DNA from 2 places in the Streptosporangium sp. NPDC020145 genome. Region 2 is predicted to be linked to the other one. Evidence: riboswitches for the same ligand, from Rfam matches in the RefSeq annotation. Region 2 holds a riboswitch; the other holds the start of a gene.
The links. A riboswitch is a leader RNA that binds a small molecule or an ion and turns the genes downstream of it on or off. The one in region 2 is predicted to bind cobalamin.
Positions count from the first base shown of each region.

Region 1: another riboswitch for cobalamin. It lies ahead of ABZ463_RS19025 (CbtB domain-containing protein); the one in region 2 lies ahead of cobN (cobaltochelatase subunit CobN).

Region 1 is NZ_JBEXZT010000009.1:158,681-165,960, reverse strand. Features, by position in the region: gene ABZ463_RS19050 (cobyrinate a,c-diamide synthase) at 1-591, opposite strand, end outside; gene cobO (cob(I)yrinic acid a,c-diamide adenosyltransferase) at 585-1,187, opposite strand; gene ABZ463_RS19040 (putative cobaltochelatase) at 1,231-3,291, opposite strand; gene ABZ463_RS19035 (histidine phosphatase family protein) at 3,288-3,851, opposite strand; gene ABZ463_RS19030 (CbtA family protein) at 3,848-4,588, opposite strand; gene ABZ463_RS19025 (CbtB domain-containing protein) at 4,605-4,799, opposite strand; cobalamin riboswitch at 4,764-4,963, opposite strand; gene dop (depupylase/deamidase Dop) at 5,042-6,559, opposite strand; gene ABZ463_RS19015 (acyltransferase) at 6,645-7,280, opposite strand, start outside.
Region 2 is NZ_JBEXZT010000042.1:5,595-12,874, reverse strand. Features, by position in the region: gene cobG (precorrin-3B synthase) at 1-1,117, opposite strand, end outside; cobalamin riboswitch at 1,129-1,332, shown strand; gene cobN (cobaltochelatase subunit CobN) at 1,449-5,042, shown strand; gene ABZ463_RS38985 (TauD/TfdA family dioxygenase) at 5,062-6,114, opposite strand; gene ABZ463_RS38980 (amino acid adenylation domain-containing protein) at 6,111-7,280, opposite strand, start outside.

The sequences.
Region 1 (7,280 bases), on a different contig from region 2:
GCGTTCGGCCGCGGGGACCAGGCCGAGATGGCGGGAGGGGGTGTTCACCAGGTCGCTGTGGTGGATCGCGCCGAGCACCGGGACGCCGCTCTCGGCCAGGACCGCGCGGCACAACTCCTCGTGCCTGGCGGAGCCGACCCGGTTGAGGATCACCCCGCCGAGGCGAATCCGGGTGTCGTAGGAGGCGAAACCGTGCACGAGCGCCGCGACCGACCGGCTCTGCCTGGCCGCGTCGACCACCAGGACGACCGGGGCCTGCAGCAGCCTGGCGACGTGCGCGGTCGAGGCGTACTCGCTCGTGCCCGCCCCGTCGTACAGGCCCATCACCCCCTCGACCACCGCCAGGTCGGCCCCGGCGGCGCCGTGCAGGAACAGCGGGGCGATCAGTTCCTCACCGACGAGCCACGGGTCGAGGTTGCGTCCGGGACGGCCGGTGGCCAGGGCGTGGTAGCCCGGGTCGATGTAGTCGGGCCCCACCTTGTGCGGGGAGACCCGGGTGCCTCTCCGGGTGAGCGCGGCCATCAGCCCGGTCGCGACCGTGGTCTTCCCCGCACCGGACGCGGGGGCCGCGATCACCAGCCGGGCTACCATTCGATGCCCTTCTGCCCCTTCTGCCCGGCGTCCATGGGGTGCTTGACCTTGCCCATCTCCGTCACCAGATCGGCGGCGGCGACCAGGCGGGGGTCGGCGTCCCGCCCGGTGACGACGACGTGCTGGCCGTCGGGGCGGGAGGTGAGCGTGGCGACGACCTCGTCGACGTCGATCCAGCCCCACTTCATCGGATAGGTGAACTCGTCGAGGACGTACAGCCGGAAGGTCCGCGCGGCCAGGTCACGCTTGATCTGCTCCCAGCCCTCCCTGGCGTCCGCGGCGTGGTCCTCCTCGGCGCCCGGCCGCTGGATCCAGGACCACCCCTCCCCCATCTTGTGCCAGGACACCGTGCCGCCCTCACCGGACTCACCCAGCACCCGTAGCGCCCGCTCCTCGCCGATGCGCCACTTGGCGGACTTGACGAACTGGAACACGCCGATGGGCCAGCCCTGGTTCCAGGCCCGCAACGCCAGGCCGAAGGCCGCGGTCGACTTGCCCTTGCCCGGCCCGGTGTGGACGATCAGCAACGGCCGGGTGCGGCGCTGCCTGGTGGTCAGCCCGTCGTCGGGCACGCTGACCGGTTTCCCCTGGGGCATCGTCATCAGCCTTTCGTTCTCGTACGGCTCGCGGGAGCGGTTCTCACGCGGCGGCCCGCCTGTCACGGACCACTCCGGCGAGGTCGGTGAGGTCGTCGAGGCGCACGGCCCGCGCGCCCATCCGCCGGGCCAGGGACGCGGCCAGCCCGAGGCGGATGTGCCCCGTCTCGCAGTCGACCACGACCGTGGCGACCCCGGCCAGCAGCGCCGCCGCCCTGTGGGCCTCCTCGACGGTGCCGGAGGTCGCCCGCCCGTCGGTCACCAGGACCAGCAGCGGACGCCGGGACGGGTCACGCAGGCGCTCGACCCGCAGGACCTCGGCCGCGCGCAGCAGCCCCGCCGCCAGCGGGGTGCGTCCGCCGGTCGGCAGCTCGCGCAGCCGGGCGGCCCCTGCCTCGACCGAGGAGGTCGGCGGCAGCACCAGGTCGGCGCGGGCGCCCCGGAAGGTGACCAGGCCTACCTTGTCACGGCGCTGGTAGGCGTCGAGAAGCAGGCCGAGCACGGCGCCCTTGACCGCGCTCATGCGCCGCCTGGCCGCCATGGATCCGCTGGCGTCCACGACGAACAGCACCAGGTTGCCCTCCCTGCCCTCGCGCGCGGCCTCCCTGAGGTCCTCGCGCCGCAGCAGCAGGCCGGGCCCGTTCCTGCCCCGTCCCACCTGGTACGGCGCGGCGGCCTCGACGGTCGCCCGCAGGTGCAGGGAGGCGGGCCGTCCCCCCGGGACCCTGGCCCCGGTCACCCTGCCCAGCGGGGTCGCGGCCCTGGACCTGCGGCCCGGGGCCCCGGCGCCGAGACCGGGCACGGTGAACAGCCTGGCGCGCCTCGCGGGGTCGGCCTCGGCGACCCGGTCGTCTCCCGTCCGCCCGGTCGCGGCGTCTCCCCCGGCGGGCGCGGGGACGCCCTCCCGGCTCGCCGGTTCGGCCGGCTCCGTCCCCGGGACGTCCTCGCCGGAACCACCGGGGCCGCTCCCCGGGCTGTCCGGGCCTCCTCCGGGACCGCCCTCCGGACCGTCGCCGGGACCGCCCTCCGGACCGTCACCGGGGTCGTCCGGCTCCTCCGGGTCCTCGGGCGTCTGGTCGAGGAGTTCGTCCAGCCTGGCCTCGTCCAGGCCCGGCGCGTCGAAGGGGTCGCGGCGGCGGCGGTGCGGGAGGGCGAGCCTGGCGGCCTCGCGGACGTCCTCGGCCGTCACGGTCGTCCCGCCCCGCCACGCGGCGTGCGCGATGGCCGCCCGCGCGGTGACCAGGTCGGCCCGCAGGCCGTCGACCTCGAAGGCGGCGCAGACCGTGGCGATGCTCCGCAGCGCGGAGTCCGGCAGGGTGACCTCGGCGACCCTGGCCCTGGCTTCGGCGACACGCGTGGCCAGTTCCCGTTCCCGCGCCTGCCACGAGGCGGCGAAGGCGACCGGGTCGGCCTCGAAGGCCAGGCGCCGCCGGACCACCTCGGCCCGCTGGGACACCTCCCGCGACGCCCTGACCTCCACGGTCAGCCCGAACCTGTCGAGGAGCTGGGGACGTAGCTCCCCCTCCTCCGGGTTCATGGTCCCCACCAGCAGGAACCTGGCGGCGTGCCGTACCGAGACGCCCTCGCGTTCGACGTAGCAGGTGCCGAGCGCGGCGGCGTCGAGCAGCAGGTCCACCAGGTGGTCGTGCAGGAGGTTGACCTCGTCGACGTAGAGGACGCCCCGGTGCGCGTCGGCGAGCAGGCCGGGCTCGAAGGCCTTCACCCCCTCGGTGAGCGCCCGTTCCAGGTCGAGTGAGCCCGCGAGGCGATCCTCTGAGGCGCCGACCGGCAGCTCGACGAGCCTGGCGGGCCGTACGGTGCCGGGGGCGGCCTCGTGCGGGCCGTCCGGGCAGCCGGGGTCCGGGGCGGCGGGGTCACAGGAGAAGCGGCAGCCACGCACCACCTCGACGGGCGGGAGCAGCGCCGCGAGCGCCCGCACGATCGTGGACTTGGCCGTGCCCTTCTCCCCTCTGACCAGGACTCCGCCGACACCGGGGGAGACGGCGTTCAGGATCAGGGCGAGCTTGAGGTCCTCCGACCCCACGATCGCGGTGAAGGGATAGCGCGGGTCGCGCACCTTGACTGCCTCCTCGGCTCTCGTCATACGGGGTAACTCAGCCGCCAGCGTCCGCCCCGCCCGGTGAGCGTCACCAGGGCGAGGGGCGCGACGTCGACGCGCCAGAAGGCATGGGCCGGGGCGCCGAGGGCGTGCACGACCGCGGCCCTGACCACCGGAGCGTGGGTGACGGCGACCGTCCGCCCCGGGCCGAGGACCGCGAGCCAGGCCGCGACCCGGCCGACGAGTCCGGTGATCGGCTCCCCGCCGTGGGGGGCCGCCGCCGGGTCGGTGAGCCAGGCCGCGAGTCCTTCGGGATCGGCCGCCTCGACCTCGGCCAGCGTCATGCCGCGCCAGCGCCCGTAGTCGCAGTCGGCGAGCGACGGCTCCGGCCCGGCACGCAGGCCGAGCGCCTCGGCCGTCTGCGCGCAACGCAGCTCGGCTCCGCGGACGGCCCGGCCCGGACCGATCCGCGGGGCCAGCGCCCGGGCGCGGCGCAGGCCGTTCCCGTCGAGCGGCTCGTCTCCGGGAAAGGCCGCCCGTGCCGTCGCCCGTGTCGAGGCGTGACAGACCAGCAGCAGGCGCGCGACCCCCGAGGGGGCCGTCACGCCGGGCTGCGCCTGCGCGCGGCGAAGGCGAACAGGGCTCCTACGCCCAGCCAGAACACCGCCTGTGTCCCGAGGGAGGCCAGGCGGAAGTCCCACAGGAGACCGGCGGGGAACCCCTCGGGCACCTCGTCGATCCCGGGCAGCAGGATCCAGGCCGCCGCGACCGGCACCAGCAGCGCCGCACCGCCCGCGAGCCAGCGCGGCCACGCCTCCTCGGAGGAGACGTAGCGGTGCGCGGCCGCCGCGGCGCCGACGGAGAGGATGCCGATGGCGACGGCGACCAGGTAGAGCACCGTGCGCTGGTTGATCGTCTCCGGGTCACCGACGGCCGGTGGGTTGGCGGGATATTTCACGAAAGGGATAAGGACGATCGCGACGAACGCCGCCGCCGCGAGGGAGACCGCCAGCAGCGGTTCCGATCTCGGGCCGACCCGGCCGCGCACCCCCGCGTACACGAGGGCGAACAGGCCCCCGAGAGCCAGGCCGTACAGGGCCAAGGCGAGGAAGAGGCCGAAGCGCTGGCCGTTCCTGCTGACCGGCGCCTCCTCCCCGTGGGAGTGGGCGGGCTCGGCCGCCTCGTGACTGTGGGCACCGGTGCCGGAGGAGGCCGCCGCGGCCTCCTCCAGCGCGATGGCCCGCTCGACGCGGGGTTCGCCCACGGTGTAGGCGAACACTCCGGCGAGCAGTCCTGCGAGAAGGCCGACGAGCATGCCTCTGACGATGAGTTTGGTGATCACGTGTGGCTCGGTGCGCTCAGTGGCAGGGAACACCGAGCAGGTGACGCCCGTCGTGCATGAGTTCGTGCAGGTAGTTACCGGCCTGCGAGATCGCGCCCTGGTCGAAGGCGACCAGGTAGGCGAGGAGCAGCAGCACCGGTACGGCGAGAAGCCAGCGGGTGAGCGAACCGAGCGGGATGGGCTTGACCGGCGGAGCAGAGATCTGGCTCACGGCCACCTCCTTCAGGGGATTGACGCGCCCCTTTTCGTAGGTCGGTGGCGGCCGAGTGACCTGGCTCCCCACCCTCTCGGGCCGGTTACAGTGGCGCGACCGCACCGGAATCTCACCGGATTTCCCTCGCACCGCCACAAAACACCCGGAATGTATACCGGTTCACAGCGTCCGTCAATCCATGCGATAGCGGACACAAAGCCATAAACCGTGCGGGCGGGAGCACCCGCCCGCACGGGAGGTCACTGATCGCCGGTGAGAGCGGTGACCAGGTCGGCGGCGGTGCGACAGCGGTCGAACAGCTCTCCGACATGGGCCTTCGTACCGCGCAGCGGCTCCATGGTCGGAACGCGCTGCAGGGACTCCCTGCCCGGGATGTCGAAGATGACCGAGTCCCAGGACGCGGCGGCGACCGACTCGCTGAACTGGCTCAGGCAACGACCCCTGAAGTAGGCCCGCGTGTCGCTCGGCGGCGCCTCGATGGCCCGCCGCACCTCGTCCTCGGTCACCAGGCGCTGCATCCTGCCCCGGGCGACCAGCCGGTTGTACAGGCCGCGCTCGGGGCGGATGTCGGAGTACTGCAGGTCCACCAGCTGCAGCCGCGGGTGGGACCAGGCCAGGCCGTCACGGGTACGGTAGCCCTCCAGCAGTTCGAGCTTGGCCACCCAGTCGAGCTCCCGCGACAGCTGCATCGGGTCCTCGGCCAGACGGGTCAGGACGGACTCCCAGCGGTCGAGGACGTCCTTGGTGATCTCGTCGACGCCGTTCCCGCTGCGCTCCTCGGCGTACTTGCGGGCCAGCTCCAGATACTCCATCTGCAGCTGCACCGCGGTGAGCCTGCGGCCGTCGCGCATCGCGATCTCGTACTTCAGCGTGGGGTCGTGGGAGACCGCGCGCAGCGCCTGGACCGGGTTGTCGACCGCGAGGTCACGGGTGAAGTAGCCGTCCTCGATCATGGCGAGGACCAGCGCGGTCGAGCCCAGCTTCAGGTAGGTCGAGATCTCCGACATGTTGGCGTCGCCGATGATGACGTGCAGCCTGCGGTACTTCTCCGGGTCGGCGTGCGGCTCGTCCCTGGTGTTGATGATCGGCCGCTTGAGCGTGGTCTCCAGGCCGACCTCGACCTCGAAGAAGTCGGCACGCTGACTGATCTGGAAGCCCTCGCCCCGGGAGTCCTGGCCGATGCCGACCCTGCCGGCACCGACGACGACCTGCCGGGAGACGAAGAACGGGGTCAGATACCTGACGATGTCGGCGAACGGCGTGGCGCGCCGCATCAGGTAGTTCTCGTGGCAGCCGTAGGAGGCGCCCTTGTTGTCGGTGTTGTTCTTGTAGAGCTGGATCGGAGCGTTGGCGGGGACGGCCGAGGCGCGCGTCGCGGCGTCGTGCATGACGCGCTCCCCCGCCTTGTCCCAGATCACCGCGGCTCGTGGATTGGTGCATTCGGGAGTCGAGTATTCGGGATGGGCGTGATCCACGTACAGCCGGGCCCCGTTGGTGAGGATCACGTTGGCCAGGCCCAGATCCTCGTCCGTGAGCTGGCTCTGGTCGGCCACCTCCCTGGACAGGTCGAAGCCCCGGGCGTCGCGCAGAGGGTTCTCCTCCTCGAAGTCCCAGCGTGCCCGCCTGGCCCTGGCCGCCGAGGCCGCCAGATAGGCGTTCACCACCTGGGAGGAGGTCACCATCGCGTTGGCCCCCGGCTGTCCGGGCACGGAGATGCCGTATTCGGTCTCGATGCCCATCACCCGCCGTACCGTCATGCGCACCCTCTGTTCATCCAGGACGACTACTCCGCCGTATATATCCCCGACCCTAGACCCTTCACTATCCCCGGTGACCAGACAGTTATGGCACAGAGGCCTTTTCTGAGGCGTTTTCTCCCGGGGCCCCCGGAGCGGGAACCGCTCCCCCGCCGGGACCGCGTCCGTGCCTCCCCTGTGGTACGGCCGCCCGCCGCCGCCTGGCCTTGACGAACTCCTGGATGGGCCGCTCGACGAGCCGGTGGACCAGGTAGGACAGCACCAGCGTGACCAGCACGGTGACCGCGACGGTCAGCCAGGGCGCGAGCGTGTCGCGCAGGACGGGCACGAGCACGGCGGCGACCGTCGAGTGGAACAGGTAGAGGGGGTAGGTCAGCGCGCCGAGCACGACCAGCCCGCGCCAGCGCAGCCAGCCGAGGGCGCCCAGCGCCACCAGCGCCATGAGCACGTAGAAGATCACGACGGTCACGACGACCGTCCAGCCGGGCACCGGCATCGCGGCGTAGCCCACCGCGTCGATGCGGCCCTCGACCCTGGCCAGGGCCGCGTAGACCGCCAGTCCGCCGCTGAGCCCGGCCACGCACCACAGCACCGGCCTGGGGCCGTGCTTGGTCATGAGGAAGAAGGCCATGCCGCCGACGAAGTACGCCGCGTACTTCGGCATCACGATCAGCTGTACCCACTCGTTCTCGTTGCCGGTGAAGATCCCGGCCGCCAGCAG
Region 2 (7,280 bases):
CCGCCCAGTGCACCGGGAGCGTACCGGGGCGGGCGGGGACGGCCGAGGGCGGGTCGCTCTCGGCCGCGATCCAGCGGGCGGCGTCGGCCCGCACGTCGGCCAGTGACTTCGCGCAGCCGGGCCGCCCCGCGCAGGCCGTCACGCCCGTCCACGGCGAGGCCGGGTCGAGGACCAGCCCGGCGGCGACGAGCCGCCCGGCGACCCCGGAGAGAGCGGCCGGGGACAGGCCGGGCAGGACGACGCCGCGCCACGGCGTCAGCCGTACCTCCTCGACGGCCAGGCCGGCCAGCAGGGCGGCCTGGGCGGAGGTCAGCCGCCCCAGCGGCGCCGTGACGCCGAGCGTGTTCAGGCCTGAGGGCTGTTCGACGGTCCCGACGGGCCCGTGGGAGGGCGCCGGGACGGGGTCCCGCCGTACGGGGGCGGAAGTCGTCTCCAGGGTGGCCGCGACCCGGGCGGCGACGCGCTCCGCGCAGCCGGGCAGTTCGCCGATCCGCCACACACGGCCCTCCCGCACCCCGGGCTCGGTCAGGAACGCCTCGGCGGCGGTCAGCAGCGCGGCGACCGCCGATCCCGGTGGCATCCGCAGGCCGCTGTCGGCCTCGGCCAGCAGCAACGCCACCTCGCCGGGGCCGGTCGGCAGGATCGCGGCGTCCGCCCCGAGCCAGGCCACGTCGCCCCGGCCGTCGTCGAGCGCGAACAGGAACCGCCCCGGCAGGCCGGCGAGCGCGGGCGTGCCGCACAGGCGCAGGTCGAGCTCACGGGTCAGCGGTCCCACGTCGAGAATCCCCCGGCCGTCGAGGCCGCTCAGCGGTGAGGCCAGGACGTTGCGGACCCGTTCGTGGGTGGCCGAGGGCAGCAGCCCCGCCTGTGCCATGCGGGCCGCGAAGGCGTCCCCGGCGCCCAGTCCGCGCACCTGGACGTTCGCCCGGGAGGTCAGCTCGACGACGCCGTTGCCGCAGGTCTTGGCGGCCGAGGCCAGCTCGCGCAGCTGCGGGGCCGTCAGGCGCCCTCCGGGCACCCTGACGCGCGCCAGGCCGCCGTCGGCCGCGGAATGCACCTGGAGCGCCCCCGGGCACGCGTCGGGATGAGATCGTCCGGAGAAGTGACCTTTTGACACGCTGAGGATGGTAACTCCAGTTTCTTGCGGGGACCTCGCTGCCGTAGTCTCATCGTTGGCGACGGCAAAAGGGAGGAAGCCGGTGTGAATCCGGCGCGGTCCCGCCACTGTAACCGGGGAGCGAACCCCATCCAGCCACGGTCCGGCAACGGGCGGGAAGGCCGGGGGGAGCATCGATCCGGGAGCCAGGAGACTCCAGCCGTCGTAGCCGACGACGACCCGGGGCGAGGACCCCGAGGGAGGAAAGCCCTGTGCGCTGTTCGCCGTTCCCCAGCCGCAAGCCCGCACCGCCGTTCACGGCCGCGCCGCTCCCCGCCGGGGAGCGTGGCGAATGATCCTCCTGCTCTCCACCTCCGACACCGACCTGCTCAGCGCCCGCGCCAGCGGCGCGGACTACCGGCTCGGCAATCCCGCCAGGCTCACCGCGGGGGACCTGCCTCCCCTCGTCGAGGGCGCCGACCTGGTCGTCGTACGGCTGCTCGGCGGGCGCCGCGCCTGGGAGGAGGGCCTGGACGCCCTGCTCGCCGGGCCGCTGCCCGTCGTCGTGCTCGGCGGCGAGCAGGCGCCGGACGCCGAGCTGATGGAACTGTCGACCGTGCCCGGCGGGGTGTGCGCCGAGGCGCACGCCTACCTCGCCCACGGCGGGGCCGCCAACCTCGCCGAACTGGGCCGCTTCCTGTCGGACACGCTGCTGCTGACCGGCCACGGCTTCGCCCCGCCCGCCCCGACGCCCGCCTGGGGCGTGCTCGAACGCCGGGCGCGCCGTGAGGAGGGCCCGGTCGTCGGCGTGCTCTACTACCGCGCCCACCACGTCGCGGGCAACACCGCCTTCGTCGAGACGCTCTGCGCCGCGATCGAGGACGCGGGCGCCCGCGCGCTGCCCGTCTACTGCGCCTCCCTGCGCAGCGCCGAGCAGGGCCTGCTCGACACCCTGGGCACGGTCGACGCCCTGGTGGTGACCGTGCTGGCCGCGGGCGGCACCCGCCCGGCCACCGCGTCCGCGGGCGGCGACGACGAGGCCTGGGACGTCGGCGCGCTCGCCGAACTCGACGTGCCGATCCTGCAGGGCCTGTGCCTGACCGGCGGCAGGGCCGCCTGGGAGGCCAACGACGACGGCCTCTCCCCGCTCGACGCGGCGACCCAGGTGGCGATCCCCGAGTTCGACGGGCGGATCATCACGGTGCCGTTCTCCTTCAAGGAGATCGACGGGGACGGCCTGACCGTCTACGTCGCCGACCTCGAGCGGGCCTCCCGCGTGGCGGGCATCGCCGTACGGCACGCCGTCCTGCGGCACGTCCCGCCCGCAGAGCGGCGGATCGTGCTGATGCTGTCGGCCTACCCGACCAAGCACTCCAGGATCGGCAACGCCGTCGGCCTCGACACCCCGGCGAGCCTGGTGCGGCTGCTTGCCGCGATGCGCGAGCACGGCTACGACATCGGCGCCGAGGACGAACTGCCCGGCGTCACCGGGCAGGACGGCGACGCGCTGATCCACGCCCTCATCGCCGCCGGAGGCCAGGACCCCGACTGGCTCACCGAGGAACGGCTCGCGGGCAACCCGGTGCGGATCAAGGCCTCCCGCTACGCCGCGTGGTTCGCCACGCTGCCCGAGGACCTGCGGACCTCGGTCGAGGAGCACTGGGGGCCCCCGCCCGGTGAACTGTTCGTCGACACCTCCGCCGACCCGGACGGTGAGATCGTGCTGGCCGCGCTGCGCGCGGGCAACGTCGTCGTCATGGTGCAGCCGCCCCGGGGGTTCGGCGAGAACCCCATCGCCATCTACCACGACCCCGACCTGCCGCCCAGCCACCACTACCTGGCCGCCTACCGCTGGCTGTCCGACGGCTTCGGCGCGCACGCCGTGGTGCACGTCGGCAAGCACGGCAACCTGGAGTGGCTGCCCGGCAAGTCGGCGGGCCTGTCGGCCTCCTGCGGCCCCGACGCCGCCCTCGGGGACCTGCCGCTGATCTACCCGTTCCTGGTCAACGACCCCGGCGAGGGCACCCAGGCCAAGCGCCGCGCCCACGCCACGCTGGTCGACCACCTCGTCCCGCCGATGGCCCGCGCCGACACCTACGGCGACATGGCCAGGCTTGAACAGCTCCTCGACGAGCACGCCTCCATCGCCGCGATGGACCCGGCCAAACTGCCCGCGATCCGGGCGCAGATCTGGACGCTGATCCAGGCCGCCAGGCTCGACCACGACCTCGGCATCGAGGACCGTCCGCACGACGCCGAGTTCGACGACTTCCTGCTGCACGTGGACGGCTGGCTGTGCGAGGTCAAGGACGTCCAGATCCGCGACGGCCTGCACGTGCTCGGCGCGGCCCCGCAGGGTGCCGTCCGCGTCGACCTGGTGCTGGCCATCCTGCGCGCCCGCCAGATGTGGGCGGGCGGCATGGCGCTGCCCGGCCTGCGCGAGGCGCTCGGCCTGCGTGAGGACGGCACCGCCGGGCGCCTGGGCGTCGACGAGGCGGAGGCCGAGGCCAGGTCACTGGTCGAGGCGATGGAGGAACGCGGCTGGGACCCGGCCGCCACGGCCGAGGTCGCCGCGTCCGTGACGGGCGGCGACCGGGAGCAGGTCGGGCGTGTCCTGCGGTTCGCGGCCGAGGAGGTCGTCCCCAGGCTGGCGCGCACCGTGGACGAGATCGGCGCGATCCTGCACGCCCTCGACGGCGGCTACGTCCCGGCGGGACCGAGCGGGTCGCCGCTGCGCGGGCTGGTCAACGTGCTGCCGACCGGCCGCAACTTCTACTCGGTCGACCCGAAGGCCGTGCCGAGCAGGCTGGCCTGGGAGACCGGGCAGGCGATGGCCGAATCGCTCCTCGAACGCTACCGCTCCGAGCACGGCGACTGGCCGCGCTCGGTCGGCCTGTCGGTGTGGGGCACCAGCGCCATGCGCACCGCAGGGGACGACGTGGCCGAGGTGCTGGCGCTGCTGGGCGTGCGCCCGGTGTGGGACGAGGCGTCGCGGCGGGTCACCGGCCTTGAGGCGATCCCCGCCGGGGAACTGGGCAGGCCCAGGATCGACGTGACCGTCCGCATCAGCGGCTTCTTCAGGGACGCCTTCCCGCACGTGGTCGCCCTGCTCGACGACGCCGTACGGCTGGCCGCCGGGCTGGACGAACCGGACGAGGACAACTACGTCAGGGCGCACGTGCTGGCCGACACCCGTGAGCACGGCGACGAGCGCAGGGCGACCATGCGCATCTTCGGCTCCCGTCCCGGGGCGTACGGCGCCGGGCTGCTGCCGCTGATCGACAGCCGCAACTGGCGCGACGACGCCGACCTGGCCGAGGTGTACGCCGTGTGGGGCGGCTTCGCCTACGGAAGGGGCGTCGAGGGGGTCCCGGCCAGGCAGGACATGGAGGCCGCCTACCGGCGGATCGCGGTCGCGGCCAAGAACGTCGACACCCGCGAGCACGACATCGCCGACTCCGACGACTACTTCCAGTACCACGGCGGCATGGTCGCCACCGTCAGGGCGCTCACCGGCAGGGCCCCCGCCGCCTACGTCGGCGACAGCACCCGCCCCGACGCGGTCCGCACCAGGACCCTGTCCGAGGAGACCTCCAGGATCTTCCGCGCCCGGGTGGTCAACCCGCGCTGGCTGGCCGCCATGCGCAGGCACGGCTACAAGGGCGCCTTCGAGCTGGCCGCGACCGTCGACTACCTGTTCGGCTACGACGCCACCACCGGGGTCGTGGCCGACTGGATGTACGACAAGCTCGCCGCGACCTACGTGCTCGACCCGGAGAACCGGGCGTTCCTGTCCGAGTCCAACCCGTGGGCGTTGCACGGCATCGCCGAACGCCTGCTTGAGGCGGCGGGCCGGGGCATGTGGGAACACCCCGACCCGGACGTCCTGCGCGAGCTGCGGGAGGTCTACCTCACATCGGAGGGGGACCTGGAGGACGGCGCCTGACCGGTCCCCTCCCGAGGAGTCAGGAACGGCGGCCGAACCAGCGGCGCCTCTTCGCCGGTCCGGCCGCCGGGGCCGCGAAGCCGCCCAGCGGCGGGACCGTCGGCGCGCAGTCGTCCAGGGCGACCGGGTCACCCATCGCGACCACGATCCTGCGGCCGCCCCGGAACGCCTCACGGGCGTGCGCCGACAGGATGTTGTCCACGATCAGGACGTCACCCGGCCGCCACGTCTCCCTGACCGTCGCCCGCCGGTAGGCCTCGTCGATCGTCTCCACGTCCTGCCTGGAGATCGGCTCGCCGTCGCCGTAGGCCGTGTTGAAGGGCAGGTTGTCGTGCCCGAGGTCCTCAAGGAACACCTCACGCACCTCCGGGTCGAGCGCCCACTCGTTCCAGAAGACCGTGTGGTTGAACCACACCTCCTCCCCGGTCCCCGGGTGGCGGATGGTCGCCGAGCGGCGCTGCGTCGTCCGCAGCCTGTCGCCGTCCAGCCACTCGTGGGCGATGTGGTTGGCCGCGCAGTACGCGGCGACCTCGTCCCTGTCCTCGGTGCCGAAGGCGGTGCGCCAGCCGAGGCTGATGTGGTCGCCGTAGTTGCGCACCAGGGACCAGCCGTGCGCGCGGAACCGGTCGGCGAGCGGCGCCGGGATGTCCCCGAGCACCTTGCGCACGTCGGTCACCGGGGTCGCGCCCCCCTGGTCGGGGGCGACCAGGCAGCCGAACATCAGCAGCCCGGGGAAGCTGAGCGCGTAGCTGTTCTCGTTGTGCGGGCGGATCGCCTGGGACGGCGGCAGGTCCGTCGAGGAGTAGACGTCCTTGCCGAAGTGGCTGCGCGGGGTGGCCTTCTCCACATACCCGGCGGGCCTGGAGACCAGGGCGTCACGCACCTCGGCGAAGTCCTCGACCCCCGTGAGCGGCAGCCCCCGCAGGTAGAGGGCGCCGTGGACGTCCAGGCCCGCCCTGAGGGCCTGACGGTTCTCCCGCAGCCACTCGCAGGTCTCCCTCAGACCGGTCCCCTGGGCGTCGGCCGCGGCGGGGCGGCCGTCCTCGACCTCCCAGGCGATGGTGGTGTTCACGATGCGCGCGTCCTTTCGAGTTCTTCGATGCCGACGAGGTCGTCGGGCCTGGCGTCGGGCACGTCGTCGTCGAAACGCGCCAGGGTCCTGATCCGGAGGCCCGCGACCGTCAGCAGGGCGATGCCGAGCCCGCACAGCAGGTAGAGCAGCCCGATGCCGCGTCCCGGCCCGGTGCCGATCACCACGCCGAGGGTGCCGGCGAGCGGGCCGCCCGCGGCGAGCAGCGGGTCGAGGAGGGGGGCGGCGAGCGGGGCGATGACGCCGAAGCCGATCGGTGTGGTCGCCGCGGCGATCATGGTGTTGACCGCGATGACGCGCCCCTGGAAGCGGTAGGGCACCTTCACCTGGATGATCGTCATGATGACGCCGTTGATCAGCGCCAGCGCGTAGGACATGCCGAAGGCCCCGGCTCCGATCAGCCAGAGGTTGGGCCGCAGCCCGATCAGCAGTCCCGAGACCGCCATCAGCGTCGTGGTGAGGATCACGCCGCGCAGCCTGCGGTGGGTCGGGCCGCCCCACAGGCTCATGGTGACGCCGCCGGCGACCGCGCCCGCTCCGGCCGCGACCGCCATGGCACCGGCGGCGGTCAGCGAGGAGAAGGACAGCACGAGCGGCGAGACCATGACGAACATGGGCGCCAGGAACAGGTTCACCCCGGCGAAGAGGGCGAGCATGGCCCGGAAGCTCCGGTGCCCCAGCGAGAACCGGAAACCGTTGGCGATCTCCGCGGACATCGGCTCACGGCGGCGCAGCCCCAGCGTGGTGGGGAACCTGACGAACAGCACCACGACGACGGCGAAGACGTAGGCCGCCACCTGGATGGTCAGGATGCCCTCAAGGCCGATGGCGGCCAGCAGGCCGACCGCGACGAGCGGGACGAGGAACTGGGCGGTGCCGATCGCCAGCTGCACGATGCCGTTGGCGTGCCCGAGGTAGCGTTTCGGCACCAGCTGCGGGATCGACGCCTGGTAGGCGAGCCGCTGGAAGGTCGCGGAGACCGAGACGACCGCTATCAGCACGTACAGCGGGGCGACCGTGAGCCCGCCGGTGAGCAGCAGGGCGAGCATCGCCGCCTGGGCCAGCCCCGAGCACAGGTCACCGGCGATCATCACCCGCCGCCGGTCGTGACGGTCGACCACGGCGCCCGCCAGCGGCGCGACGCAGAT